One region of the Dorea sp. 210702-DFI.3.17 genome, then DNA from elsewhere that is predicted to be linked to it. Evidence: a T-box and tRNA genes for the amino acid it is inferred to sense, from the RefSeq annotation. Region 1 holds a T-box; the other holds one or more tRNA genes.
The links. A T-box is a leader RNA that pairs with one kind of tRNA and senses whether it is charged. The one in region 1 lies ahead of metG (methionine--tRNA ligase), so its partner is inferred to be a tRNA-Met.

Region 1 (15,652 bases):
TCGCTCTTGCAGGTGGAAGCGTACCGGTTGGAAAATATTCAAGACAGGCACTTGTAAACCTTGGAATCCTTGATAAAGTTGATGATGTATCCACAATTCCTACAGAGACAGTATCTGAGGCACTTGGCGGAGTTGAAATCAGCGAGCAGGATAACGTAAGTAAAGTATTGGCAGCAGTTGTAGAGGGATCTTGTGAAGTTGGTACAACATACTATTCTGATACATATGGATATGAGGATGAGCTTAATATCCTTCAGACAGTAAGCTATGATCTTACAGGAAATGTAATCTACCCGATCGCTCAGGTTAAAAATGACGAAGCAAGTGATGCAGAAGTCTCAGCAGCAAAAGATTTCATCGATTTTGTAACATCTGATAAAGCAAAAACAATTTTCCAGAAATACTACTTCGATACAGATGTAGAGTAAGGAATATCTTTCCTAAGCCAGCAAAAAGTTGACTGGGAATTAAAAAAGCAAAAAAAGTCCCGTTCCTGTCTCAAAACAGGGCAGGGACATTCTTGAAGTCGGAGGAGGAATATAGATGGATGCAATGGAATCGATTATTAAAAATCTGGACTGGAGCCCGCTTTTTATATCATTAAAAACAGGAATCATGGCGACTTTTATATCATTCTTTTTAGGAATTTATGCGGCGAGAAAAGTGGTAAAGACAACACCGGGCAAGAAGGCGGTCATTGATGGAATACTGACACTGCCGATGGTACTGCCACCGACTGTCGCAGGTTTCTTCCTGCTTTTGATCTTTAGTAAAAGAAGACCATTTGGAATTTTTTTGTATGAGACATTTGATATTAAGGTCGTGCAGTCATGGCTTGGTTGTATTATTGCAGCAACCGTTATCGCATTTCCGCTAATGTATCGTAATGCAAGAGCTGCTTTTGAACAGTTAGATGTCAATCTGATTTATGCAGGGCGCACACTTGGTATGTCTGACATCCGGATTTTCTGGAAAGTTGTGATTCCAAGTGCAGGACCTGGAATTGCATCCGGAACTATTCTTACATTTGCAAGAGCCCTTGGAGAGTACGGAGCAACATCTATGCTGGCTGGAAATATTCCCGGAAAGACGGGAACGATTTCTCAGAAAATTGCTATGGTCATTCAGGATGGGGATTATGCAACAGCGGGAGTATGGGTAGCGATCGTTATGCTCATCGCATTTCTTGTAATCTTTTCCATGAATTTTATATCCGGCACAAAGATGAAGAATATCAAACGCTGGTAGATCCGGTTAAACAACATACTGCATCTTCAGTATGTTGTTTGAGTTGCCAAGCATACGACAAAAAGAAATTGTGGATGGTGAATGCATGGGATTGTACGGGAAATTGTGGAAAGATGCGGGAAGGATAAAGAATGGGAATTAAAGTAGATATTAAGAGAAAACTGGGAGAATTCAGTCTTGATATACATTTTCAGACAGAATCGAAACGAATCGGGATTCTGGGAGCATCTGGTTGTGGAAAAAGCATGACGCTTAAGAGTATCGCGGGGATTGAGACACCGGATTTTGGAATGATACAGATTGATGATAAGGTGCTGCTTGATTCGGCCAATAAAGTGGATTTAAAACCACAGAAAAGAAATGTCGGCTACCTCTTTCAGAATTATGCGTTGTTTCCAACTATGACAGTTGAAAAAAATATTGCGGCAGGTCTGAAAGGCAGCAAGGAAGAAAAGCAAAAAAAAGTACAGGAAATGATTGAAAAATTTGAGCTGACAGGACTTGCTGACCGGTTGCCGGGACAGCTTTCCGGTGGGCAGCAGCAAAGAGTTGCACTGGCGAGGATCATGGCGTATGAGCCGGATGTCATTCTGTTGGATGAGCCATTTTCCGCATTGGACGTATTTTTAAAAGACCGGCTTCAGCAGGAACTGATCGAGATGCTGAAAGATTATGAAGGAACTGTTATTATGGTATCGCACAGCAGAGACGAAATTTATCGTTTCAGCGAGGAACTGTTGATCATGGATCAGGGGAAACCGGTCATTTATGGAGAAACGAAAGAAATATTTGCGAAGCCTGTATATAAAGAGGCTGCAAAACTGACCGGCTGTAAGAACTTTTCCAGAATAAAACGTGTAGATGTACATACGGCAGAGATCCTTGACTGGGGAATTACATTACATACGAATCAGGAGATTGATGAACAGGCAACCTGGTTTGGGTATCGGGCTCATGATTTTGTGCCAGTGTGGGGAAAGCGAAAGGAGAACTGTCTGAAGATAAATGTTGAAAGTGAGGCAGCACTTCCTTTCGAAAGAAATTATTACCTTTACCCGGAGGGGGAAGAAAATCAGAATAAACAGACGATCTGCTGGTTTCTTCAGAGAGAAAAGCTGGAAAAAATCGGAGAGAAAGGAATGCCGGATTATCTGGAACTTACGGAAGAGAGCATGATGTTCCTGAGAGGATAAAAGAGAGGTTTAAGTAGTGAGAGGATAAAAAAGAGGTTCATATGAGAGGATAAAAAAGAGGTTTAAGTAGTTGCGGGTTTTATAGGGGTATGTTAGACTGAGCATAGAGTAGATTTGAAAAAAATCAAAACGAGGAGGAAAAAGGTATGAAGAGAATGAAAAGAGTATTGGCTTTGGGGATGGCGGTACTGATGTGTATGGGGCTGACTGCATGTGGCAAAGATTTTGATGCAGCAGGATACACAAAATCGGTATTAGATGCAAATTATCATGCACAGTATGATAAATATGCCGAATACCGTGGAATTTCTGAGAGTGATGCGAAAAAAGAAGTGACAGAAGGTATGAGAACTCAGATCGAGAGCGCATTTTCAGGAATGGACGTTAGTGATGAGATGATGGATAAATACATAGAGGTAGCTGATAAGGCCTATGATCTGGCAGATTTCACAGTAAAAGATGCCAAGAAACAGGATGATGACAGCTATGTAGTAACTGTAGTGATCAAGCCATCAGATGTATTCAGTAATTCTTCCAATTATGTAAATGATATTGCAACAGAGTATGCAGATCAGGGAAAAGATCCGACACAGACAGATGTGCTTATGGATATTTTAGTTGAGAGCCTGAACCGTGCGATTGAAGCAAACTCTTACGGTGATGAGACGACATTGGAAGTTCATGTAACAGCGGACAAGGATGGGGCATACGGAATCGAAGAATCGGAGATGGAGACACTGGAAGCAACTATGTTCCCAGGCGAATAAATTAGACAAAACAAAGTATTTAATAGCCGGGGTATTAATGGCAGGGTATTAATGGCAGGGTATTAATAGCTGGCCATAGGAAAGCTATATAAAAGGCTTGACATGCCAGTCCTTACTGTGCTACGATTTTTACGTTGAAATTCTTTTATATCTATATAAAAGAGATGTAAATATTCATAAGATAGCCAGGATGATTTATGGAAATTGCTGAATATTGAAAATGAAACAGAAAATGCGTGGAAAAAGAGAGTACGGTTGGAAAGATTCTACAGAGAAGCCCCGGTTAAGCTGAGAAGGGCGGATTGGAACAAGCGGAAGATGGCTTTGGAGCAGTGAGTGTGAAGAGTGGCAGACAGGTCAGGAATTTAGCACTTAATGGGATTCGCCCATTACAGCGAAAGAGTGTAGATGGCACTCGATGAGGTTCTGATCCGTGAGGATAGAGCGAAAAGAAGTGGTAACGCGGAATATCCCGCCTTCTCAGTATGAGAAGGCGGTTTTTTTGTATAGGTAGGAAATTGCATTTCCTACCTATACAAAAAGCCACCGGCAGGATGTGAAAAAAATTATCATTAAATAATGAAAAATTAAGATTATAGAAGGAGAGAAGAATATGTGTGAGAAATGCAACAAAGGAAAGTATTATATTACTACAGCGATTGCTTATGCATCAGGCAAACCGCATATTGGTAATACTTATGAGGTCGTTCTTGCAGATGCAATTGCAAGATACAAAAGAAGTCAGGGATACGATGTATTTTTCCAGACAGGAACTGACGAACATGGTCAGAAAATTGAACTGAAAGCGGACGAGGCAGGTATTACACCAAAACAGTTCGTTGACAATGCAGCGGGAGAGATTAAGAAAATCTGGGATTTAATGAATACTTCCTATGATAAATTTATCCGTACGACTGATGAGGATCATGAAGCACAGGTCAAGAAAATTTTCAAAAGACTGTATGATCAGGGAGACATTTATAAGAGTTCATACGAGGGAATGTACTGTACTCCTTGTGAGTCCTTTTGGACAGAGTCTCAGTTAGTAGACGGAAAATGTCCGGATTGTGGACGCGAATGTAAACCAGCGAAGGAAGAAGCATATTTCTTCAGAATGAGCAAATACGCTGACCGTCTGATCGATTATATCAACACGCATCCGGAATTTATTCAGCCTGTATCTCGTAAAAATGAGATGATGAACAATTTCCTTCTTCCAGGTCTTCAGGATCTGTGCGTGTCCAGAACATCCTTCACATGGGGAATTCCGGTTGACTTTGATCCAAAGCATGTTGTGTATGTATGGCTGGATGCCTTGACAAACTACATCACAGGAATCGGATATGATTGTGATGGAAACAGCACAGAGCAGTTCAAGAAAAACTGGCCTGCAGATTTACATTTGATCGGAAAGGATATTATCCGTTTCCACACTATTTACTGGCCAATCTTCCTGATGGCACTGGATCTTCCACTTCCAAAACAAGTATTTGGACATCCATGGCTTCTGCAGGGCGATGGTAAGATGAGTAAATCCAAGGGAAATGTATTGTATGCTGATGAATTGGTAGATTTCTTCGGAGTTGACGCAGTACGTTACTTCGTACTTCATGAGATGCCATTTGAGAATGACGGAGTTATTTCCTGGGAGCTTATGGTAGAGCGTATGAATTCCGATCTGGCAAATACACTTGGAAATCTGGTCAACAGAACCATTTCTATGACAAATAAATACTTTGGCGGAACGGTGACGAATAAAGGTGTTGCTGAGACAGAAGAAGACAAAGCAGTTGATGCGGATCTGAAAGCAATCACAGAGGATACGCCAAAAAGAGTGGAAGCTAAGATGGACGAGCTGCGTGTGGCAGATGCGATCACAGAGATTTTCGTACTCTTCAAACGCTGCAACAAATACATCGACGAGACAATGCCGTGGGCACTTGCAAAAGAAGAGGCTAAGAAAGACCGTCTGGAGACAGTGCTCTATAATCTGATCGAGAGCATCAAAACAGGCGCAAGACTTCTGGAGTCCTTCATGCCAGAAACATCTGAGAAGATTCTTGCACAACTTGGTGACGGAAAAGTGACAGAAAAGCCGGAAATTCTTTTCGCAAGATTAGACGTAGAAGAAGTAATGAAGAAAGTAGAAGAACTTCATCCACAGATGACAGCAGAAGAGAAAGAGAATCAGGCAGATGGTGAAGAAGAGACAGTAATCGATATTGATGCAAAACCAGAAATTACATTTGACGACTTCGGAAAAATGCAGTTCCAGGTAGGTGAGATCATCTCATGCGAGGCAGTCCCGAAATCTAAGAAATTACTGTGCTCACAGGTAAAAATCGGAAGTCAGGTAAAACAGATTGTATCCGGAATCCGCAAACACTATACACCAGAAGAAATGGTCGGCAAGAAAGTTATGGTACTTGTGAACCTGAAGCCGGCAAAACTTGCAGGAGTACTTTCAGAAGGAATGCTTCTGTGCGCAGAAGATGCAGAAGGAAATCTGGCCCTGATGACACCGGAAAAAGCAATGCCGGCAGGAGCAGAGATTTGCTAATATACAGAACTTAAAAATTTTGTGTACGATGAAGCACAATTCAAAAAGGGACAGGTTAACAATCGCTGTAAGAAGCGGAAAAAGGCAGTTTAAATAATTACACAATTTAATTGGGGACGGGGTTTTTTTGAAAAAACCCCGTCCCCAAAGGAGGAAATATGAGTAAGATTAGAATTGGTATTGTAGGTTATGGTAATATTGGCCGTGGCGTTGAGCAGGCAATTAAGAGAAATGAGGACATGGAGCTAGCGGCAGTTTTTACAAGAAGAGATCCTGCGTCTGTCAAAGTTGCGACTGAGGGTGCGAAAGTAGTGCACATGGATGATATGTTATCTATGAAGGGTGACGTGGATGTAATGGTTCTGTGCGGTGGTTCTGCAACGGATCTTCCGGTCATGGGTCCAGAGATTGCAGCGAATTTTAACACAATTGACAGTTTTGATACACATGCCAAGATCCCAGAGTATTTTGCAAATGTGGACAAAGCTGCAAAAGAGGGAAATAATATCAGTATTATTTCTGTTGGCTGGGATCCGGGAATGTTCTCTTTGAACCGTCTCTATGCGGAGTCTATTCTTGTCCAGGGAAGCACATATACATTCTGGGGCAAGGGTGTAAGCCAGGGACATTCTGATGCTATCCGCCGTATCCCGGGTGTGAAGAATGCGATCCAGTATACAGTTCCTGTTGACGAGGCTGTTGATCAGGTGAGAAGTGGAAGTGAGCCAAAGCTGACTACAAGAGACAAACATACGCGTGAGTGCTATGTTGTAGCGCAAGAGGGTGCCAACAAAGCTGAGATTGAAAATGCGATCAAGACTATGCCGAATTATTTTGATGAATACAACACGACCGTTCATTTTATTTCTGAGGAAGAGCTGAAGAGAGACCACAGCAAGATGCCTCATGGTGGATTCGTGATCCGCACAGGTGAAACTGGAGAAGAGGGCAACAAGCATGTGATTGAGTATTCTCTGAAACTGGATTCTAATCCAGAGTTCACAGCGAGCGTTCTGATTGCTTATGCAAGAGCAGCTTACCGCCTGAATCAGAAGGGCGAGAACGGAGCAAGAAGTGTATTTGATATCGCGCCTGCATTATTATCTATGAAGACACCAGAGCAGCTCAGAAAAGAGATTCTGTAATATGATTATCGATACACATGGACATTACGATGACGAACAGTTCGATGTGGACCGGGAAATGTTGCTGACGAACTTAAAGGAGCGTGGGCTGAAAGCAATTGTGACGGTGGGTGCTTCTATGCAGACAAGTGAAAATGCACTTGCGCTGGCACATCAGTATCCGGCAGTTTATGCGGCTGTCGGTGTCCATCCGGACGAGGTCGGCGAGTTGAACGATGATGCGCTGACACGTCTGGAGGAAATGTGTCACGATCCGAAGGTGGTTGCTGTCGGTGAGATTGGTCTTGATTACCACTGGGATGTGGAGCCGAGAGAGGTTCAACAGAAGTGGTTCATCAGACAGCTTGATCTGGCGAGAAAGGTCGGGCTTCCGGTAAATATCCACAGTCGTGATGCGTCGGAAGATACATTTCGTATTATAAAGGAGCACGCATCGGATCTGACCGGAATTATCCACTGTTTTTCCGGTTCAAAAGAGCTGGCGGCTGAGTATGTGAAACTGGGATATTATATCGGAGTCGGTGGTGTCGTCACTTTTAAAAATGGAAAGAAACTAAAAAGTGTCGTGGAAGCAATACCACTGACATCGATTGTACTGGAAACGGATTGCCCGTACCTGGCACCGGAGCCGAACCGCGGCAAGCGAAATGAATCTGCATATATCCAGTATGTGGCAGAGGAGATCGCCCGGCTGAAAGGAATTTCTGTGGAGGAGGTTCTTATACAGACTGAGATAAATGCGAAGCAGGTATATCAGCTGGGAGATGACTCCCAGCGGATATAGCCTCCGGCAGGGCGCACATTGTCCGGTGGACAATGGTTTTGCGCCGACCGAAACGGAGTGTAGACTTGCAGAGGTGCGCAGTAGAAGTATGTCATGCAATTGCATGACGCGCACCTCGCAGCAAGAATGCCGAGGCATTCTTGAACAGCTGCTGGCAGTATCATAAATTAAAAATATGTGAAGTGATATGTCGGAAATTTCATACAATCTTAATAACATTTTTTATCGACATAGTGTATAATATCTTTAATGGCAACAGTGCCGGTACGAGGAGGACAATCCTTCCAGTACCGGCACTTGAGCCAAATGAACATAAATTGCTGTTTGTTCATCTGGCTTATGGTTTGATGGAATGAAGGAGTAATAGAAAGAAGTATGAGTAAACCAACACTTGGAAATCCACAAAATACAATTGAAATATTGCAAAAGTATCATTTTAATTTTCAGAAGAAATTCGGACAGAATTTCCTGATTGACACGCATGTGCTTGAGAAGATCATCAGTGCGGCCGGAATTACAAAAGATGACATGGTTCTGGAGATTGGACCGGGAATCGGTACCATGACCCAATATCTGGCTGAGGCGGCAGGAAAGGTAGCTGCCGTGGAGATTGATAAGAATCTGATCCCGATTTTGGAAGATACCCTCAGCGAGTATGACAATGTCATGGTGATCAATGATGATGTTCTGAAAGTAGATATCCGTGGTCTTGTGGAGAAGGAGAACGGCGGACGTCCGGTGAAGGTGGTTGCGAATCTTCCATATTACATTACGACTCCGATCATTATGGGGCTGTTCGAAGGAAATGTTCCGGTTGAAAGTATTACGGTCATGGTGCAGAAGGAAGTTGCAGACCGTATGCAGACCGGACCGGGAAACAAGGATTACGGAGCATTGTCACTGGCTGTCCAGTACTATGCAGATCCGTATATAGTGGCAAATGTACCTCCGAACTGCTTTATGCCAAGACCGAAGGTTGGTTCCGCAGTCATTCGTCTTACAAGACATGCGGCTCCTCCGGTGAAAGTGGACAATGAGAAGTGGATGTTTGATATTATCCGAGCATCCTTCAACCAGAGAAGAAAGACACTGGCAAATGGATTGTCTAATTCTGACAAGATTGATTTGCCGAAAGATGTGATTACAGAAGCAATTGCAAAGCTTGGCAAAGGAGAAAGTGTTCGCGGTGAATCATTATCGCTGGAAGAATTTGCTGCGCTTAGCAACGACTTGTGGGAAAAGAAAGGGAGATGATTTATGGCAGGAAAGACAGTGAATAAAAGCGTAGACCGTGCATTATTTGAGATTACTCCGGAGATTCAGCATTTTGCAGGATTGTGTGAGAAGAATAATGCCATTGATAAAGAGCTGTATACTAAGTACGAAGTAAAAAGAGGGCTCCGTGACCTGAACGGAAAAGGTGTGCTTGCAGGACTGACCAATATTTCCGATGTTTGTGCCAAGAAGATTGTGAATGGCGAAGAAGTTCCATGTGCCGGCAATCTTTATTACAGGGGTTACAATATCAAAGATCTGGTTGGCGGTTTCTTGAAAGAAGATCATTTTGGATTCGAAGAGATTGCTTATCTGCTTTTATTTGGTGAACTTCCGAATAGTTCTGAACTTGAGATGTTCCATGAAACTCTGGTGGAGAGAAGAACGCTTCCGCCGAATTTTGTGCGTGACGTTATCATGAAGGCTCCGAGCGGCGACATGATGAACAGTCTGTCCAGAGAAATCCTGAATCTCTATTCCTACGATGATAAAGCAGACGATACGACCATCTCGAACGTACTGAGACAGTGTCTGAATCTGATCAGCCAGTTTCCGATGCTGATGGTCTATAGTTATCATGCATATAATTTCCGCATGGGAGAAGATTTGTACATTTATGCACCACAGCCGAATCTGTCCACAGCTGAGAATATTCTGATGATGCTCCGCGAGGATAAGAAATATACGAAGCTTGAGGCAAGGATCCTGGACATGGCACTGGTGCTCCACATGGATCACGGCGGTGGTAATAACTCAACATTTACCACTCACGTAGTTACGTCCTCAGGAACAGATACGTACTCTACAATGTCCGCAGCGATGGCATCTCTTAAGGGACCGAAGCATGGCGGTGCCAATATCAAAGTAACGCAGATGTTCGCAGACATGAAGGAAAAAATTTCCGACTGGACGGACGAAGACGAAGTACATCAGTATCTGGAAGACCTTTTGGATAAGAAAGCATTTGACCAGAAAGGGCTGATTTATGGCATGGGTCATGCGATTTATTCTGTATCCGATCCGCGTGCGGAGATTTTCAAGCAATTCGTAGAGCAGCTTGCGAAAGAAAAAGGACGGGAAGAAGAGTACGCACTGTATGCCATGGTAGAGTGCATGGCTCCACAGGTCATCGGCGAAAAGCGTAAAATTTATAAAGGTGTAAATGCAAATGTGGACTTTTACAGTGGTCTTGTGTATAGTATGCTGGATCTTCCGGCATCTCTTTACACTCCGATTTTTGCGGCGGCCCGTATTGTAGGCTGGAGCGCCCACAGACTGGAAGAGCTCAAGAATGTAGATAAGATTATCCGACCGGCTTATAAGCCGTTGTCTCCATACCGTGAGTATGTGAAGATGGAAGATCGTTAATCTCCGGTAAAAAAATAAAACCCTGCAGCGGCCCAAAGCTTGCGGGGTTTTACTTTGTTTTTGATAATAAAATTCCGTTTCTTTTACTTAGGATCATACAGCCTGAAGAACTGGTTTGTTACGGCTTAGATAGGCGACAAGGATGTCGAAAAATTCACCGGCCGTTGGACGGACATGTAATGGCCGGAACGAGTAGGACTGAAGCTGATCATAACCATTTTCCCAACAGACTCTTATAACAGTGCGGATATCACGTTCAACACTTCCGACTGTCGTCTTATACTTTCTGGCAATCTCCGGATAAAGCTGTTTACTGATGGCAAGCAGATATTCCTCGTCTGTCAGACATAATTCAATCCCATAACTTAGATAGCGATATCCCCTATATGTAGCACCTACTCCAAGGGTACGGATTACATAGTCAATGTCGTGAGTGTACATAGAAAACTCCCCCTTTACAAACTAGAAATTATGAAGTCTAAGTAAGTTTTATCTTTTGATATTTTATCAAAATTTATTGAAAATAAAGGGTCTTAGATTTCGTTTACATTATTTTAGACATTTTTCGACGTTATTCTTGAAAATATTCATCATTTCTTAAGAAATCCATTCCTATGTCTTAAATTTTATTTGCTAATCTTGTATAGTAGATATGAGAGGTGAAATGAGATGGCAAAAATATTAGTATGTGATGATGATAAAGAGATTGTAGAGGCAATCGAGATATATCTGACCCAGGATGGACATCAGGTTCTGGAAGCTTACGATGGAATCGAGGCAGTGGAGATCTTGAAAAAAGAAAGTGTAGATCTTCTGATCATGGATATCATGATGCCGAGAATGGACGGAATCAGGGCAACTTTAAAAATTCGCGAGAAGCACAATATTCCGATTATTATTCTGTCTGCGAAATCCGAGGATGCGGACAAGATATTGGGACTTAATATCGGAGCTGATGATTATATAACGAAACCATTTAATCCGCTGGAGCTGGTTGCCCGTGTGAAATCACATTTGCGCAGATATATGCAGCTTGGAAGCACGGCGATAAAGGAAAACGAGGCAATCTATACAGTCGGCGGACTGGCGATCAACGATGATCTGAAAGAAGTGACAGTAGATGGCGAGCCGGTGAAGCTTACCCCGATTGAGTACAACATTTTGCTGCTGCTTGTAAAGCATCAGGGCAAAGTATTTTCTATTGACCAGATATATGAAAATATCTGGAATGAAAATGCGGTGGGTGTTGATAATACAGTGGCAGTGCATATTCGTCATATCCGTGAGAAGATTGAGATCAACCCGAAAGAACCAAGATATCTGAAAGTCGTGTGGGGCGTAGGGTATAAGATCGAGAAGCAGTAAAAGCAGGTCAGTGTATGACCTGTAAGAAAAAAGTTAACAGAAGGGAGACGTTATGGAAAAGATATGGCATAAGAAAAAAAAGACCAGAATTTTGTTGATCATAATTGCAAATGTTATGGTTATTTCGATGATGCTCGGCGTTATGAGCATCATGTCTTACGCAGAACTTTTCGATGACCTTATAACAGGAAAACTTACGCAGAGCTATGAAGATTCCTATGACTTTGATACAGAGCTTATGAATAGTGCGTATCAAGTGATGTCCGGCATTGACAGTGAGCAGATGTTTGAGACAGATGGAAAGATTGACGAGGATAAGCTGGTCGATATTCAGGTATATAACAATAGTGAGACGATTAGTGGTCAGAATGAAAGTGGTCTTTCGTATCGACTGGGAGATTTGTTGAATTGGTATCAGAAATTGATCTACAGTGAGAGTACCAGTTATGTCGGAGATACACTTACAGATTCAGCAGAATTAGAAGGCAACGACGCAGAAGATCTGAAGGCTCCGATCGTTTGTAAATTATCAGATGGAAGTTATCATTACTATAGTCAGGATGATTTTAATGAAAAGGTGTTAAATGGTGAATTAAAATTTGTAATGACAGATGGAATAGGTGCGGAGACATCGGAGCAGATCTTAGATGAGCTGGAAAATGTGGATATATCAGATAGAAATGAAATGACGGAAGAGGAAAAGAATTTTCGGGGAATCGAAGATGCAGAGGGAACTATGCTCTATATAGATTGCTGGAAATATGATGGAGTGTTATTCCGTGAGGAGGCAGCTCCACTGGAAGCAGAAAATCTCTTGCAGATAGTGAATGAGAATTCCAACTGGAATGGCAGGCTCAATGAAGCTTATAATATGCTGGAAAGCTGTATTTATCAGATTGGAGACCGCTATGCAAATTATGAGAGCCTGACAGAGCAGTATAAAGAAGGAGATAGTAATTTTTTCTATTATTATTTAGATTTAAAGAGTGGAAAAGTTGTCACAAATCGGGAGGAGCTTGGGCAGGAAAATAATATTAATGATGTTGCTAAAAGTGTTCGTAAGATGGGGAAATATGTCATAATAAAATCAAAACTGTCAGAGTTTGAGACGAATATTCAGGAAGCAGATGCAGAACTATGGCAGTCACAGACCGTTTATCTGAGTAATGTAGATAAAGGAGAGTTTGTGTTTATGACAGGTGTGGATACGAAGTATCCTGTGAAAGATAGTTATTATAAAAATGCACATTTTTATGAAAAGTATAGTCCGTTTGTCCGAGGAGTCAGTGCAGGAATGATTTTGGCGTTTTTAATATTTTTTGCCAGTGTAGTATGGCTTGTTGTAATCGCAGGTCGAACGGAAAGAGATGGAGAACTGCATCTATATAAATTTGACAGATGTAAGACAGAAGTCGGAGCTGCAGCAGTTATATTTGCATGGTTCGTACCGTCACTATTGACTGTGCTTTTCATGGGAGCTGCGGGAATTATCTCCCAGAAAACATTTGCAGTAAGAAATGGTATTCTTTCTTACGAAACATTTTTTGGAATGATTGGATTCGGAGGACTTGCAGTCTATACATGTAATATGTTTCTCGTTGGTATTTTGAGTCTGGCCAGAAGAATAAAAGCAGGAATTGCATGGAAGAACAGTTTTCTGTACAGTGTCGTAGAGTTTGTGAAATTATTGATTCGAAATGCCAGACACATAGCAAAAATAATTGTTTTATATCTTGCGTATGCAGCAGTACATTGGGTGGCATATCTGGCATCAGGCTGGCCAAGTGCATTTTGGTCATTCGTGATTTTCATTGTGCAGACAGCAGGATTTGTAATCCTTGTCAACTGGGCAGTCGGACGACAGAAAATTAAAGAAGGTATTGAGAAAATCAGTGAAGGTGAGCTGGATTACAAGATTGATCTCGAAGATATACATGGAGAACAACGCAAGATTGCAGAACAAGTCAATTCTATCGGAAGCGGACTTGATGCGGCAGTCGAGAAGAATATGAAAAGTGAGCGGTTAAAGACAGATCTGATTACAAATGTATCTCACGATATCAAGACGCCGCTGACCTCCATTATTAATTATGTAAATCTCTTGAAACAAGAAAAATTTGATGATCCGAAGATTCAAAGATATATTGAAGTTCTGGAAGAAAAATCTCAGAGACTGAAGACTTTGACAGAAGATGTTGTAGAGGCATCGAAAGTCAGCTCAGGTAATATTTCTCTCGAGTTTATGAATATTAATATGATAGAACTCATCCAGCAGACGAGCGGAGAATTTGAAGAAAAATTCCAGGCCAGAAATCTGACACAGATCATGAATTTCCCGGAAGAAGATGCGATTGTTCGGGTAGACGGAAGAAGAATGTGGCGCGTGCTTGCAAATATTTATAATAATGCTGCAAAATATGCTATGGAAGGAACACGCATCTATGCAGATCTGCAGACACTGGACGGAAAAGTAATCTTCAGTCTGAAAAACATATCTGAGCAGCCACTTAACATTTCCTCGGCAGAAGAACTGACTGAACGATTCATCCGCGGCGACCTGTCACGAAGTACCGAAGGAAGCGGACTTGGATTGTCTATTGCGAAGACATTGACCACAATGATGGGTGGAACATTTGATTTGTATCTGGACGGTGATCTATTCAAAGTCGTGATTATATTTGATAAAATAGATTGATAAATTTTTAGTTAGGGACGTAGCATTTCGCCAAAGTACTACGTCCCTAACTTTAATTTGCCTTGTCCCCAATCAACTTTTACCCTGTCCCAAATTGACTTTTTCCCGTACCGCTAGTACAATATTACTACTATGAATGAATTAAAAAATATATTAGAACAAAATTTAAATGACAATTTTATATCGGCGGTTTTGAGTAATCCGAGAGATGAGAAGCTCTCGGCAAAGGTTAAGGTGCGCCCGGTGCTCATGAAAGATACAAGGGTCTATCAGATGGAGACGTTTCGTGGGAATCAGGCATTTCATGAGAATTTAAGTGCGGATGAGGCGTGCGAAAAGATGCTGGAGTCTATGGAGAATATGAAGCAGATGCAGCTTGTGACGGCGGATGCGGAATTTTCAGTGCTTATCAGCAAGAAGGGAAAGGTTACGATTAAGAAGAAGCAGAAGAAAGCAAAGATGCGCCCGCTGGATCTGAATCATAACCGGAAGAAACAATATATCCTGCAGGAAGGTGTACCGGTTCCGTTTTTACAGGATCTTGGTGTTATGACGGAGGAAGGAAAGATTGTGCATGCAAGGTTCGACAAGTTCCGGCAGATCAACCGGTTCCTGGAATTTATCGAGGATATTTTACCACAGCTTGATTCTGGAAGAGAGCTTACAATTCTGGATTTTGGCTGTGGAAAGTCTTATCTTACATTTGCTATGTATTATTATCTTCATGAGCTGAAATCTTATGACATCCGGATCATCGGTCTGGATCTGAAGACGGATGTAATCCGGAAATGTAACGAGCTGGCGAAGAAGTATCAGTATGATAAGCTGACGTTTCTGGAGGGAAATATTGCAGACTATACGGGCGCGGAGGAAGTAGATATGGTTGTGACACTTCATGCCTGTGATACAGCAACGGATTTTGCGCTGGCAAAAGCAATTGGCTGGAATGCGAAGGTTATTTTATCGGTGCCTTGCTGCCAGCATGAACTGAACCGGCAGATGAAGAACGATGTGCTTTCGCCGATCATGAATTATGGACTTTTGAAAGAACGTATGGCGGCGCTTGTGACAGATGGATTACGTGCGGAGTATCTAAAGAGGGAGGGATACGACGTGCAGGTTCTGGAATTTATTGACATGGAACATACACCGAAAAATATTCTGCTTCGTGCGGTGAAAACAGGTCGTCGGGCAGACAATGAAGAGAGCATCCGCGCATGCGAGACATTTCTTCGCGTGACACCGACACTGG
Region 2 (15,649 bases), on a different contig from region 1:
CAATCGAAAGAATGACTGCAATCGCAATATTTCTCTCCTGGATTCCCGGGAATCTCTGATTCATGCCGCCTGCCGGGCCGCCATATTGATTCTGGTTTCCATAATTATTCTGATTTCCATATGCATTCCGACTATTATTCGTATCTGCACTTGTATACTGAGCCTGTCGTGGTACTTCGTATGTCTGCTGGCTTTGATTCGCATTCACATCAGCTAAAGCCGCTCCGCACTGTTTACAGAACTTTGCTCCGTCCTCACACTGAGATCCACATTTGTGACAAAATTTCATTTCTCATTCCTCCTAAGTAAATCTATAAATATGCAGGGCAATATTTTTGTGAAATAATGCTTTGCCCGCCAATATTTACGATGACTGCGCCATCTTTTTTATCATAGCACAGTTTCCTGTATTCGTCTATTGCAGAAATATGAAAAAGCATACTTGGATCAAACTGCTTCATTCAGATAAATCCTGGAAAGTGGAATAATCTTTTCAAGCTCCGATGCCATTCGTCCCGACATGGAAACTCCTTCTTCTTTACTGATTTCTTCTACCGTTTTTGCACCAAAGACAAGTTCTCCCAATGCACTGACCGGCAGAATACCTTCACTGGTTTCTGGCTTTCCATCCATAAGCATCAGGCCTGAAAACTCCGTTCCTGTCATTGTAACGTAACGGTTATTCTCCGGAATCAGTGGGTCTGTAATCTGAAAGCTGACTGCCATAAGACTTTTTAACTTCAACGACATCAACATTCTTCTGACATCTACGATCCGAATCATAATCTTCGGTTTTGCTTCCTTTTTTTCCACTTCTTCCATCTCTTTAGATTCTTCATAATATGGTCTTACATCAACAATCTGTCCATCTTTTCTGTAGATGATAAGCTTTCCATCTTCACATGCCAGCTCTTTCAGTAACCGTTCATAATAATTCTTATCACGCTTAGCGTAAACCTGGTATTTTCTCGCCAGTTCTTTCTGTGCCCAGGCTGAAATTTCATCACAATCTTTGTCTTCAGCCGCCTGTACAGTAATACTTTCCGCCAGTTTCTCCTCCGGAGCATAATATTCAATATTCTGTTCATACATCGTCCGGAAATCATGTGGCAGATAAATAGCCTCCACTGCCGGCATCAGATAAGTAAATGTTACACCGGCCTGGTACATATCCAAAAGAGCCTCTCTTAAAAGTCCGGCCATATACCTTCTGCCACGGTATTCCTTTCTCGTTGCAACTGCCACAATGTAATAAGATTCCTTTTCAATTCCATTGACCATCAGTGTATATGGATTTAAATGCAGCATAGCCTGAATATCATCGTCTTCCCGAACAACATAAATTATGTTGTCCTTCGTCTTCTCCTGATAATAATAATCTACAAAGCTTTTCTCGTCTTCCGAAAACACTTCTTCATAAAGCTTTCTCGTATCTAAATGCTGTGAAACTTCCAGCTTTTCAATTTTCATATGTCCTTTCCTCCAGCCACACTGTACATTTTACTTTATAATTCCAGATTATATAGATGTTGGGCTCAAAAGCACACAACTATGATACCTACGGATTCTGGCATCCACTACAGCCCGTACATCCGCCACAACTGCCTGCACAACCAGAACTTACATCCGCCGGACCGACACCGTAACTGTAATTCACAATCGTCTCAAGTGACGCAATTGCCTGTGCCGAAATACCTTCTCCGCTTCCGGTAAATCCAAGTCCTTCCTCTGTAGTTGCCTTAATATTCACCTGACTTACTTCAATTGCAAGGGCATCTGCAACATTTTTTTTCATCTGCTCAATATAAGGTGCCATCTTCGGACGCTGTGCAATGATTGTCGCATCAATATTTCCAACCACATACAGCTCATCATCAATCAACTCTCGTACATACTCCAAAAGCTTTATACTGGAAATTCCTTTATATTTTGGGTCTGTATCCGGAAAATGCTTCCCAATATCTCCAAGCGCTGCTGCTCCGAGAAGGGCATCCATAATCGCATGGAGAAGCACATCCGCATCCGAATGTCCCAAAAGACCTTTCTCATACGGTATCTGGACACCTCCGATAATCAGATCTCTTCCTTCTACTAATTTGTGAACATCGTATCCCAAACCAACTCGCATTTTAATTCCTCCACAAAACTTTTTTCATTCTCCATTGTCAATGTCTTTTTTTATTATACATGAGAGAATATTCAGAGTCAACGAAAGGCCACTATAGCCAGAGTTTTTTTGCATAATAGAAAATGCAATTTCTTATACCACAAAAAAAGAAATCTGCTTTTGCAAATTCCTTTTCTTACACAAGTAGCGGGAACTGGATTTGAACCAGCGACACCGCGGGTATGAACCGCGTGCTCTAGCCAACTGAGCTATCCCGCCATATATTGAGGTATATATGGGACCAATAGGGCTCGAACCTATGACCCTCTGCTTGTAAGGCAGATGCTCTCCCAGCTGAGCTATGATCCCATATCTTGTGGCTCTCTCGAACCGACTTCGTTAGTATACATCAATATAGTGAGTATTGTCAATAACTTTTTTTATTTTTTTATTATCTTTTTTAATTTTTCCAGATCGTCCATATCAGGATGTGACAATGCACAGTCAAAATTTGCGATCAACATATCAAGATTCGCTGGATGTTCCGGATTTTCTTTCATCTTTACATATCGTTCACGCACAGATTGTGGCATTTTTCCCTGGCACATATACTCTCCAATAACAGCATTGCTTGAATCAATGGATTGTTTGACTTGTCCGAGAATCTTTTCAAAATATACATCACTTCCACCGAACCCAGCCGTTCCAAACAGAAAAATCTTCTTGTTTTTTAGTTTCGCTAATAATTCTAATGTCTTGGTATCCGCGCTCCCTTTGTCAGTCCAAAATCCGATATACAACAAATCGGATGGAGGGATCTTTGAATCATTCTCCCCAAAATAATCGCACTTATCTTTTGGCAATATTTCATAGACTGCATCAGCCAGCTTCTTTGTATTACCAGTTGAACTACTGAATACGATTGAATAATTTTCTTGTTCCATATCTCATCGTCTCCTTCTTTGTTTGATTTTTGCTGTGCTAAACTCTCTCCAGATTATGTTGTAACGCATCAATCAAATCTTTAATAACAATTGGCTTGGATAAAAATCCATCCATACCACATTCCAGTGCTTTCTTTCTATCTTCCTCAAAAGCATTGGCAGTCATGGCAAGAATTGTAATTCCCGCCAGTTTTGGATCCTCCAGTGCGCGGATCTGCTTTGTTGCCTCATATCCATTCATCACAGGCATCTGCACATCCATCAGCACCAGATCATAACCAGCTGCTGTTGAATTCTTAACCTTCTCCACTGCCTCTGCTCCATCTTCTGCTGTATCAACCAGAAAGCCATATTCATTAAGGATCTCCACCGCAATTTCACTGTTCAAAAAGGTCTTTGTTCACTACAAAGCCATGCGCATCCGCACACACCGGAAGCCAGTTTACGCTTCCATCTTCATTCATAAAATTATTAAGATATGTGTCATAGACAGCACCTGCCACGTTGGTTGTAGAAAGATCCATCAGACTGTTTTTCAGAGGACTTGCATCGTGAAGTGAAAAACAACAGCAGGTTATAATATCCGGCAATCCACCGTTTTCCTTAAGAAACTTGTAGAAATCCAGGTCATTATTGCCTACTACAAATTCAACATTGATATTCGGAAGCTGTTCCATTTTTTCTTTTTCAATATGCTCCCCCCTTGTAAAATTGTTTTCCACTAATTCATGAATTCATGAATTATCTTTACTAATAGTTTCGTATCAACAGATTTTATAAAAAAACACCATCTAAAATAGACAGTGTACATCCTTTTTTTACAACTGGCTACCATTTTACAGGTCCTATAGCTTTGCGTCGCAGACTTTCGTCTGTTTTGCCCAAAATATTATTTTAATTATAGCACTTCTTATTTTCTCATGTCTATATTTTTCTATGGCAAAGTATAAAAAGAAAAAAAAGAACTCACAATGTGAATTCTCTTTCCAAGTAGCGGGAACTGGATTTGAACCAGCGACACCGCGGGTATGAACCGCGTGCTCTAGCCAACTGAGCTATCCCGCCATATTTATATTCGCTGCTCTCTTGAACCAGCTTCCTAAGTTTACAATAAGATTCTACTTTCGTCAACAACTTTTTTTAAATTTTTCAATTTTTTCTACATTTGCAAAAATTTCATCTTTTATTTCGTCCCTCGCATCAGTAAATACCTGTGTTCCAATAGATACTCAAAAGAAAAAAGCGAGTCTGTGCGTGGAATCCGGTTTTACCTCATAGATACATTTTCCCGAACTCCTGCACATTCTCGCTGAGTGTATTCACTCCTCTTCCTGATCAGGCGTTTAAAATATTCATGAATTCTTCTCCTGTAATCGTTTCTTTCTCATACAGATACCTTGCCAGATCGTCCAGTTTTTCTCTGTTCTCCATCAATATTCCAGCTGCTTTTTCATGTTCACTTCGAACAACTTCCACAACCTTCTCATCAATCTTTGTCTGCGTCTCTGCCGAACAGGTCAGGGAAGAATCTCCTCCTAGATACTGATTCGTCTGCACTTCCATTGCAACCATATCAAAATCACACGTCATTCCATATCTTGTGATCATAGCCCTTGCAAGCTTGGTTGCCTGTTCAATATCATTGGAAGCTCCCGTCGTGACTGAACCAAACACAATTTCTTCCGCTGCCCTTCCTCCTGTAAGAGTCGCGATCTTATTCAGGATTTCTTCTTTTGTCATCAGATAATGATTGCCTTCCTCGACCTGCATCGTATAGCCAAGAGCCCCCGACGTTCTGGGAACAATGGTAATCTTCTGAACCGGTGCAGAATTTGTCTGCTTTGCAGCCACAAGTGCATGCCCGATTTCATGATATGCCACAATACGCTTTTCTTTATCTGTCAGTATTGCATTTTTCTTCTGATATCCGGCGATAACAACCTCAATACTCTCCTCCAGATCTTCCTGCGTTACAAATTTACGGTTGTCACGAACTGCACGAAGCGCTGCTTCATTTACAATATTAGCAAGTTCCGCTCCAGAAGCTCCGGAAGCCATACGTGCCACTTTATTATAATCTACATTATCACCAACTTTTATTTTCTTTGCATGAACCTTCAGGATATCTTCTCTTCCTTTCAGATCAGGAAGTTCTACCGGCACACGTCTGTCGAACCGTCCCGGTCTTAAAAGAGCCGGATCCAGGGATTCTGGACGGTTCGTTGCCGCAAGAATGATCACGCCCGTGTTGTCTTCGAATCCGTCCATCTCTGTCAACAACTGATTCAAGGTCTGCTCACGTTCATCATTTCCACCTATCTGTCCGTCCCGCTTCTTACCGATTGCATCTATCTCATCAATAAACACAATACATGGTGCTTTTTCTTTTGCCTGCTGGAACAGATCACGCACCTTTGATGCACCCATACCAACGAACATCTCTACAAATTCAGAACCGGACATGGAGAAAAATGGAACATTTGCCTCACCGGCAACTGCTTTTGCAAGCATCGTCTTACCTGTTCCCGGAGGTCCTACAAGAAGAATTCCTTTCGGCATCGAAGCTCCGATTTCTTTATATCTGGCCGGGTTATGAAGATATTCTACAATCTCGCTTAAATTCTCTTTCGCCTCATCTTCACCTGCAACATCACGGAAACGGATTCCCTCGGATGATTTCACATAAATCTTCGCACTGCTTTTTCCCATTCCGAAAGACATGGCGTTTTTTCCACCGGCCCGCTTCATCAATTTTCTGGACATGTATTCTCCCAATGCCACAAAAAACAAGATTGGAAGCACCCAGGATAAAATATTAACCAGAATCGGAGATGACTGATCAATTTCTTCTCCGTAAAAAGAAACATCCGCTTCATATAATCGTTTCGTCAGATCCGGATCATTGACCATCGCCGTTTTGTAAATGGTCTTCCCGTCTTTTCCTGTAAATAAGATTGTATTATCCTGTTGCTGCAATTCTACTTTTTTTATCTCCTTTTTCTCGGTCATAGAGATAAATGTTCCATAATCTACATCTTTAATCTGCTTTTCCTTTATGTAAGGCATCGCAATAATGTTAAATAATATCAGGATAATCAGCACAATCGTATAATAAAACATCAACGGTTTTTTCGGCCGTTTCACCTGTTCCATAATCATTCCTCCATTCTTTCAATATCGAATTCAATTTTCTTTTATATGGTAACAGTTTTTGTCTGATTATTCCAGTTTTATATTATAAAAATTGTATGAATTTCGTAAAATAAAAATATTAAAGTACAATCTTCCAATTATAATTCCTTCGGTTTCGGCCACTTCTGAGTACCGGCTTTTAAGAACTGTGATTTATCTATAAACTTCAGTCTCCTTTTCAAGAACCAGACAGATGCCAGGAAATAAAATGCAACTCCGCCTAGTATATTAATCCAATAACCCAGATACATACCCAGCAGCGTCATACCGATCAACACTGCTGCGATCAATGCAGGTACCGGATGGATTGGTGCAACATATCCACGCTCAATCGTTCCAAGGGGATACATTTTCCGGAACCGGAACATCATGATCACTGTCAGCACATATACCATCAACGCTGAAAATATAGAAAATGTAACAACCTGATCCAACATTCCTGTAAATGCAAATGCCATAGATATCGGCAGTAAAAATACAGTTGCCCGGTACGGTGTCTTATATTTCGGATGTGTCTTTGCAAATATCGGCGGGATCAGCCCATCTCTTGACATTGCAAACCAAGCTCTGCTTGCATCGTTAATGCAGCCATTTGCTGAAGCCAGACACGCCATAATCGTACCAACAAACAATGCAATGATAACATATAATTTTCCAGTTGCCAGTGCCGCGTCATACAACGGATATGCAGACTCACCAAGCTTTTCTGCCGGGACAAGACCTGAGCACACAAACCATGTTGTAGTAGCACCAATCAGCAGCACGGACAAACCTATCATAGTTCCCAGTGGCAGAGCTCTGCTGGTAGACCTGCATTCTTCTGCCGCCAGTGCTCCTCCTTCGATTCCCAGGAAAAACCAGACTGCAAACTGCATGGCTGCAATAATTCCAAGATAACCATATGGAAGTCCATCTGTCATTTTTTTCAAATTAATCAAAGTCAGCTGTGGATCATAAAAACTTGTTGAAAATAATAAAATAAATATCGTCACAAATGCAACTGCCGTAATCACAAAATTCAGGGTCAAGGTTGCATAGACACCACGGTAATTCATATATGTCAGCACAAGCAGACTTAATATGATAAATGGCAGTGCTTTTACATTCGGGTTCAATGATTCAAGTATCTGTCCGACGACCAGAACATCGGCTGCTTCCAACATTGCATATTCCAGCACAAGCATCAGCCCTACGTTAAATGCAGCTAAAGGTCCAAGCATATATTTCGCCATTGTATACTGTCCGCCTGCCTCCGGCATGACCGAACCCATCTCCGTATTCATCATCACGATCATGACATAAAGCATGGCTACCGTCCAAAGTGCAATAACAGAACCAATCGATCCTCCTTTTGCGACCGTAAAATTCCATCCCATGAACTCTCCAACAAGTACAATTCCTACTCCAAGAGCCCAGATATGAATTGGTCCGAGAACTTTCGAAAGTCCCTGACTCTTTTCATTTGTCTTTTCTTTCTCCATAAGTATGCCTCTTAGTCTTTCTTTTCAAGCTTTTTCTCTTCTCTGTTCCTTTTTTCCACTTTTATCAGATCACTCAAGATCAAATAAAGAAATACTGCACATAATACCCATGCTGCAATATTTATAATTGTCCATATGCTCATACCTGTTCCTGCTCCTTTTCGCTATATTCCAGTTCAATAATTTCCTTTAAATCTTTTTTGCTTCTTTTCACAAGAAATGTTACATATGCTGCCAGCGCAACTACAACCGGCACCAGTGTAGATGCCTGGATCACATATGCTTTTCCTGCCTCCTTGACACCTGCAAGATTTTGAAAAAGCATCGTCACAAGCAAAACCACAAAGCATAGGATCATTACGAAAAACACATCTATCACTTGCATTATTTTTTCTTTTTTCGTCTCTTTTTTATTTTCCATCTTCTGTCACTCCTGCTACGCATCTTTCTTCTGCAATTTCAAATTTTCAAGATCCTCTTTATAAATCACATCTTTGTTTCTTTTTAAGTGTCTGTAAACTGCAAAAAGTCCGAGGGACAATGCACTTCCAGTCACCAACGCAATACAAATCATAATTGTTCTTGTAGTAGAATCTCCCGCTACCTGTAAAGCCTGTCGCAATATCGTACTTAAAATACACCACATAAATATTGCAAACCCTGCCAGAAGAATGCAATCCCTATGGTAGACTTTCTGGATTTCCGCCTCAGACACTTTCATTTTTGAGCCCATTTTTTTCATCCTTTCTGTATAAAATTTCCCGCACGCTTTTCAATGTTATCACGATAACATTAGTCGTTTATATTATACTCTTTTTTGCATAAAATTCAATTATTTTTTTAATAAGTGGAAAATCTTTTGAACATAAAGTACTGATTCTGCCGGATACTTTTTATATAACAGGAAATAAAATTCCTGTTATGCAAAAAAAGAAAGCCCCGTAAATCCGGGACTTTCCAAATATTTTAGTGTTTTTTATACAATTCCCTGAGCTGTCATAGCATCTACGACTTTCTCAAATCCTGCAATGTTAGCTCCTGCTACGTAGTTACCTTCCATATCGTAACGTTTTGCAGCATCTACCATGTTGTGGCAGATATTTACCATGATGTTCTTCAGTTTTGCATCAACTTCCTCGAATGTCCAGCTAAGTCTCTCACTGTTCTGTGACATCTCAAGAGCAGATGTAGCAACACCACCGGCATTCGCAGCTTTTCCAGGTGCAAAGATTACACCGTTCTCCTGCAGATACTCAGTTGCCTCGTATGTAGTAGGCATGTTAGCACCCTCGCATACAGCTACGCAACCGTTTGCTACTAACTGTTTTGCATCCTCTAAGTGAAGCTCGTTCTGTGTTGCACATGGAAGTGCCAGATCTACCTTTACAGACCATACGCCACGTCCCTCATGATACTCTGAGTTCGGACGATAGTTCTTGTATTCTGTCAGTCTTGCACGTTTTACTTCTTTAATTTCTTTCAGAGCTGCAACATCAATTCCTTCAGGATCATACACCCAGCCTGTAGAATCGCTGACTGTAACAACCTTAGCTCCAAGCTCCTGAGCCTTCTGTGTTGCATAAATTGCAACATTACCGGAACCGGATACTGCAACTGTCATACCTTTTAATTCTTTTCCATTGAGTTTCAGAAGTTCCTCTGTCAAATACAGAAGTCCATAACCTGTAGCTTCTGTTCTTGCTAAAGATCCACCGTAACTTAATCCTTTACCTGTAAGTACACCTTCGTATACTCCGCGGATTCTCTTGTACTGACCGAACATATATCCAATCTCTCTTGCACCTGTTCCGATATCTCCGGCCGGAACGTCAGTGTCAGCACCGATATATTTGCAAAGTTCTGTCATAAAGCTCTGGCAGAATGCCATAACTTCTCTGTCGGATTTTCCCTTAGGGTCGAAATCAGAACCACCTTTTCCTCCTCCGATTGGAAGACCTGTCAGTGAGTTCTTGAATACCTGCTCAAATCCAAGGAATTTGATAATTCCAAGGTTTACGGAAGGATGAAGGCGTAAGCCTCCTTTGTATGGTCCGATTGAACTGTTGAACTGTACACGGTAACCTGTATTTACCTGAACCTGTCCATTATCGTCTACCCATGGAACACGGAATTTGATCTGTCTCTCAGGCTCAACCAGTCTCTCAAGCAAAGCGTCTTTTCTGAATTTCTCCTCGTTTGCTTCGATTACCACTCTCAATGATTCCAATACTTCTTTTACTGCCTGGTGGAATTCTGGCTCAGCAGGGTTCTTTGCCACTACTTTTTCCAGTACTTCATCAACATATGACATACCTTTGTACCTCCTGAAAAAATGTTATTATGAAATTTAAAGCGCCATATTTCTTGATTTATTTGCATTCATCATTCAAAAAAGAAGGACGGCAAAACCGTTCTTCTCCTTCGACGCTTTTGTCCTTTAATATTGTAAAGTATTTTACTTTATAACACAAGATTTTTTTTGCAAAAAAATGTTATTTTTATATTTTGTGCAATTTTAATTTTCATTTCCTGCATAATTTTGTATTTTTGCCGAAATACAGAACAAGCGCCTGCAAAATTTGCAAGCGCCTGATTATTTTTAAATAAAAACACAATAAAAATCTGATTATCCGCTAAAACACAGTATCTATCAGCATTTTCAAGGGAACAAATACATCAATTTACTACTTATTTACTACCATTGAATGAGCCTTGATACGCCAGTTTTCCTAGATATGCAAAGATATGGTACAGCACATCAGTATTGAAACAAGAAAAAAATTGAATATTTTATAGACTATGGAACGCCTAAAATGACGTTCCTTTTCTATTTTCAGCCGTTCTTATTGGACGGCTATTTTATTACCCAAAATGAAAGGAGCATTAGATTTATGAAAAAGATGTTAAAACGATTGTGTACGGGCTTCTTAGCTCTTGCAACTGTCGTTACTGCTTTACCGACTACACCCGTCCATGCAGAAAGCAAGCAATACTGGACGGAGTCAAAGGAGCGTGTCGGTATCGTTGAAAAAGTAATGAATGACGGTTCGATTGGTTCTACTTTTAACGAGGGGCATTTGACCGTTGAGGGCGAGGACGCTTACTGTATCGACATTAACACAGATTTTAGAAACGGCTACAAAACCAGAGCTGACGTAAGCACCCGTATGAGTGCCGACCAGATAAGCGACGTTGCCTTATCTATCGAATATGTAAAACAGTACACAGACAGCCACAGCGGAATAAGCAACAATCACGCCTACCTTTTAAGACAGCTTGTTGTCTGGCAGAGATTGAGCGTACATCTTGGCTGGCAATGTGATAATGTGCGAGCTTCTTATGATGAAATTCCAAAGGCAACGCAGGACGAAGTTTTCTCTGGTGCAAAAGCCTTTGTCAAAGAGAATAAAGGACGCTATGAATGTGGCGGTTATATCTACTCTGGCGAGGGGCAGGAATTAGGACAATTCTGGGCGAAGCTGAATGTTGGAAATGCAAAACTGCAAAAGACTTCCAGTAATACCAGCATTACAGACGATAACGGGAATTACTCTGTTGCTGGTGCAACATACGGTGTCTTTGCTGATAAGGACTGCACGAAACAGCTTGCCACCCTTACGACTGATGAAAACGGAAATACAGATGTTGTAGAGGTAAAAGCAGGCACAGTTTATATCAAGGAATTATCTGCACCAGCAGGATATAAAGTAGATAAAACTGTATATTCCTTAAAGGTTGAAGCTGGAAGGACAGCGACCTTGAAAGTATCAGATACACCGAAAGTAACAGACACTTTGATTAAGCTTTTCAAGATTGATATGGAAACACAGAAAGACAATCCGCAGGGAAACGCTTCTCTAGCAGGTGCGGAATTTACATGGAAGTATTATGCTGGCTTCTATAAGAAAGACAATCTCCCTGCCGAAGCTACTCGTACATGGGTTACAAAGACAATCGCTGAAACAGACAGCGACGGGACAACCCACTACATCACAAAATTAGCGGACGCATACAAGGTATCTGGCGACAGCTTCTATATGCAGGACGGTAAGGCGGTTCTTCCACTTGGAACGCTAACTGTTGAGGAAACAAAAGCTCCAAACGGCTACTTGTTAGAGGGTGCATATATGCAGGCTGGCGATAAGTCCGAACAGATAAAAGGCTTATATGTAACACAGATTACCGAGGACGGCGACCTTGCCGTACTATCTGGAAGTAACCAGTTTTCCGTATCAGACAAGGTTATCCGTGGCGGTGTCAAAATTCAGAAACGAGATTTAGAAACGGGCGATACAAAGCCACAAGGAAGTGCCACTTTGAAAGATACTGCTTTTGACATCATTTCCTTAAATGATAATTCTGTTTTGGTTGAGGGCAAGCTATACAAGAAAAATGAAGTGGTAAAGACAATCCATACAGACATTGAGGGTGTCGCTTCTACGTCTGCTGACCTTTTACCTTATGGAAAATTCCGTATCGTTGAGAGTAAAGCTCCAAACGGTTACTTAACTGACGGTGCAAAACCGATTGATTTTACAATCACAGAAAATGGTAAAATCGTGGACTTAGAGGACAAATTGGAGAGTGGCTTGTATTGCGAGCTGACCGACAAAACCTTACATGACGGCTATATCGAATACACCCTGCTTTATGATATGATAGCGAACCGCATTACCATTGATGAAGTACGGGCAGAGAACGGCTGTCTAAAGCTGATGAAAAATCTTGTCTGGGAATATGACGCACTTCCCCATGCTCTGATTGCTGGTGGGACTGGTGGCGGTAAAACTTATTTTCTGCTGACACTCATTGAAGCCTTACTGCATACCAACGCTATCCTTTATATCTTAGACCCGAAGAACGCTGACCTTGCAGACTTAGGGACAGTTATGGAAAATGTGTATCACACCAAAGAAGAAATGATTGATTGCGTCAATGCCTTTTATGAGGGCATGGTACAGCGAAGTGAGGAAATGAAGCGACACCCGAACTATAAGACGGGCGAAAACTATGCCTATCTGGGACTGCCACCCTGCTTTCTTATCTTTGATGAATATGTGGCATTTTTTGAAATGCTGGGGACGAAAGAAAGCGTGGGCTTACTTAGCCAGTTAAAGAAAATCGTTATGTTAGGACGACAAGCAGGTTATTTCCTTATCGTTGCCTGCCAGCGTCCAGACGCAAAGTATTTCTCGGACGGTATCAGAGATAACTTCAATTTCCGTGTGGGATTGGGGCGTATCAGCGAATTAGGTTACGGTATGCTGTTCGGTTCAGATGTGAAAAAGCAATTTTTCCAGAAGCGTATCAAGGGGCGTGGCTATTGTGATGTGGGAACAAGCGTCATAAGTGAATTTTACACGCCTTTAGTACCGAAAGGACATGATTTTTTGCAGACTATCGGCTCTCTTGCACAAGCAAGGCAGGACGGGACGGCGACGTGCGAAGCGAAAGGCGACGGCACGGACTAGCCGTTGCTGGTGTGGCGTAAGCCACGCCAGCAGGTAAAACCCCTCGGTATCTAACAGAGGGGTACGTTTACAAATAGACAATAGACAAAAAACATAGGAAACATAAGGCTTCTGGCATGATTTTCTAACAAAAATCGGCTGTGAAGTCGCCTTAAAAAACTTCACACTTTATAGATTGGGGGTATGGTTCTGAATGAAGAACAATGGATAAAAGAATTACGGGAGAAGCGGATTGCTTACGGTATCTCACAAGGCAGACTGGCGGTGGCTTCTGGTATCACAAGGGAATATCTCAACAAGATAGAAAGTGGAAAAATGAAGCCGTCAAAGGAACTTCTGGAAACTCTGTATAAAGAACTGGCAAGGTTCAATCCAGAAGCACCGCTTACCATGCTGTTTGATTATGTGAAAATTCGTTTTCCCACGCTGGATATACAGCACATCATCAAAGATATATTAAAACTGAATATCAATTATATGCTCCATGAAGATTACGGACATTACAGCTATACGGAGCATTATTCTTTAGGGGACATCTTTATCTATACGTCGGCTGACGAGGAAAAAGGTGTCCTTTTAGAGTTAAAGGGGCGTGGTTGCAGGCAGTTTGAAAGTTACCTGCTGGCACAGCAAAGAAGCTGGTATGACTTCCTCATGGACGCATTGGTAGACGGTGGCGTGATGAAGCGTATCGACCTTGCTATCAACGACCATACGGGCATTTTGGATATTCCAGAGCTTGCGGAAAAATGCAGGAAACGGGAATATATCGGAAAGTCCAGAAGTTATAAGTTTTACCAGTCGGGCGAGCTTATCAAGCACAGAGAGGACGACAGAGAATATATGGGACGCACCCTTTATCTTGGTTCGCTGAAATCAGATGTGTATTTCTGTATCTATGAAAAGGACTATGAGCAGTACGTCAAGCTGGGGACACCGCTGGAAGAAGCTGATATTATCAACCGTTTTGAGATACGGCTTCGCAATGAACGTGCCTATTATGCAGTACGGGATTTGCTGACCTATTATGACGCAGAGCGGACCGCCTTTTCTATCATCAACCAGTATGTGCGGTTTGTTGATGAAGAACCAGACAAGCGGAAAAATGACTGGAAACTCAATGACCGCTGGGCTTGGTTTATCGGCGATAACAGACAGAGCTTGAAGCTGACGACAAAGCCAGAGCCTTACACCTTAGACCGTACATTGCGTTCTTTGACTGCTCCTGCATACTTCGTATGGAGCTTTCTGTGGCAATCTGCAACGCATGAATTTTACCCTCACGGGACTGTGCAATGAGCTGTCTGAAACTGTCATGCACGATAAATTTCTGCTCTGCGGATAAGAAAGAATAGTTGTACGGTATCAGCTCATAGTAGGCGAATACCTCATTGTCCTTGTTCCAGACAAGGTTATTGTCAATATATTTTATCGGGAACATAGTTCACACTCCTTACTGCCGTGATTGTTTCATTCAAGGTCTGCTTATGCAGTTTTACGGCTTTTCCTGCATAAGTGATTTTAGGTCGCAGGGCATAGGTTATCTGTGATTTCAAAAAGCTGTACGGCTTCTTTCCGTCAAAGGTTTTCTGCGACATGAACCAAGTGAGAGCAACGGGAATACCAAAGTATTTGAGAAATGCTCCCTCAATCATGGAAAGTGGGGGAATATCCCCAAACAGAATGATGATAAATTCCGTAATCACAAACCATGTAATCTGTGTAAAGGTAACGGGAAAGGGTAAGTTAAAGTCATTGATTGCATACAAGACTTTTTCCACGTTCCAGATACCCGTATAAGATTTAATCTTTTTCAAGTTCTTTCAGCTCCTTTCGTAAGTTTCTAAATGGAAAGGACAGCCATGTTTCAGACTGTCCCTTAAAGAGAAATACGCTGTCAGTAGCAACCATGCTTGTCGCTGATCTTCCAGCGTTAATATGGTATCTCGCACATACCTCGGCTTGTTTCAATAAAGCAACCACCCATATCCAAATCTCGCCCGTAGGCTTCATAGTCAATGTAGTTCTGTAAGCTGGGTGGAATGTCCCCAAGTGCCTGCAATTCGTCTATGTAGTAGTAGGCAACGTCTGTCATGGTTTCACAGTCGGGATAATAATAAATATCGTCCTTGTGTTCCACAACTTCTTCCAGCGTCCCGTAGTGGCTGATAAATTCGTCCAGACACTCTACGATATAGTCAGGAAGTTCCTCTATGATTTCATACATCTCATTGAGTTCTTCAATGGAAACATACTCGCCAATCGCAATGGGGAAGTTGTCGGTATCATGGATTGCGTATTCCTCATACTGTTCATTCAAGCCGATTTTTTCTTTCACATCTTCCTCGTCAATAGGAAAAGTGAACCAAGCACCGACTAAATAGCCCTCATTGTATTTGCCAAGATTAGCAATATAAACCGCCATATCATCAATCATAAGCACCACCTCATTTC

Region 2: it has a tRNA-Met gene. The T-box ahead of metG (methionine--tRNA ligase) is inferred to sense a tRNA for this amino acid. The anticodon was not compared.

Annotation. Positions count from the first base shown of each region.
Region 1 is NZ_JAJCNB010000021.1:18,272-33,923, forward strand. It holds gene modA (molybdate ABC transporter substrate-binding protein) at 1-428, shown strand, start outside; gene modB (molybdate ABC transporter permease subunit) at 544-1,248, shown strand; gene LI149_RS10500 (sulfate/molybdate ABC transporter ATP-binding protein) at 1,380-2,441, shown strand; gene LI149_RS10505 (hypothetical protein) at 2,588-3,208, shown strand; T-box leader at 3,437-3,691, shown strand; gene metG (methionine--tRNA ligase) at 3,822-5,768, shown strand; gene LI149_RS10515 (diaminopimelate dehydrogenase) at 5,927-6,913, shown strand; gene LI149_RS10520 (TatD family hydrolase) at 6,915-7,697, shown strand; gene rsmA (16S rRNA (adenine(1518)-N(6)/adenine(1519)-N(6))-dimethyltransferase RsmA) at 8,073-8,951, shown strand; gene LI149_RS10530 (citrate/2-methylcitrate synthase) at 8,955-10,340, shown strand; gene LI149_RS10535 (sporulation initiation factor Spo0A C-terminal domain-containing protein) at 10,434-10,781, opposite strand; gene LI149_RS10540 (response regulator transcription factor) at 11,010-11,705, shown strand; gene LI149_RS10545 (HAMP domain-containing sensor histidine kinase) at 11,758-14,400, shown strand; gene LI149_RS10550 (SAM-dependent methyltransferase) at 14,533-15,652, shown strand, end outside.
Region 2 is NZ_JAJCNB010000001.1:366,296-381,944, forward strand. It holds gene LI149_RS01800 (DUF4234 domain-containing protein) at 1-289, opposite strand, end outside; gene LI149_RS01805 (hypothetical protein) at 312-461, opposite strand; gene LI149_RS01810 (GNAT family N-acetyltransferase) at 448-1,470, opposite strand; gene ispF (2-C-methyl-D-erythritol 2,4-cyclodiphosphate synthase) at 1,559-2,128, opposite strand; tRNA gene LI149_RS01820 (tRNA-Met) at 2,313-2,386, opposite strand; tRNA gene LI149_RS01825 (tRNA-Val) at 2,404-2,476, opposite strand; gene bilS (flavodoxin family protein BilS) at 2,548-3,051, opposite strand; partial or broken gene LI149_RS01835 (response regulator) at 3,089-3,439, opposite strand; partial or broken gene LI149_RS01840 (carbohydrate ABC transporter substrate-binding protein) at 3,435-3,725, opposite strand; cyclic di-GMP riboswitch class I at 3,868-3,943, opposite strand; tRNA gene LI149_RS01845 (tRNA-Met) at 4,043-4,116, opposite strand; gene ftsH (ATP-dependent zinc metalloprotease FtsH) at 4,387-6,204, opposite strand; gene LI149_RS01855 (APC family permease) at 6,342-7,724, opposite strand; gene LI149_RS15410 (hypothetical protein) at 7,736-7,867, opposite strand; gene LI149_RS01860 (hypothetical protein) at 7,864-8,145, opposite strand; gene LI149_RS01865 (hypothetical protein) at 8,161-8,457, opposite strand; gene gdhA (NADP-specific glutamate dehydrogenase) at 8,701-10,035, opposite strand; partial or broken gene LI149_RS01875 (SrtB-anchored collagen-binding adhesin) at 10,616-12,301, shown strand; partial or broken gene LI149_RS01880 (FtsK/SpoIIIE domain-containing protein) at 12,278-13,195, shown strand; partial or broken gene mobT (MobT family relaxase) at 13,379-14,404, shown strand; partial or broken gene LI149_RS01890 (hypothetical protein) at 14,373-14,636, opposite strand; gene LI149_RS01895 (conjugal transfer protein) at 14,614-15,012, opposite strand; gene LI149_RS01900 (antirestriction protein ArdA) at 15,129-15,632, opposite strand.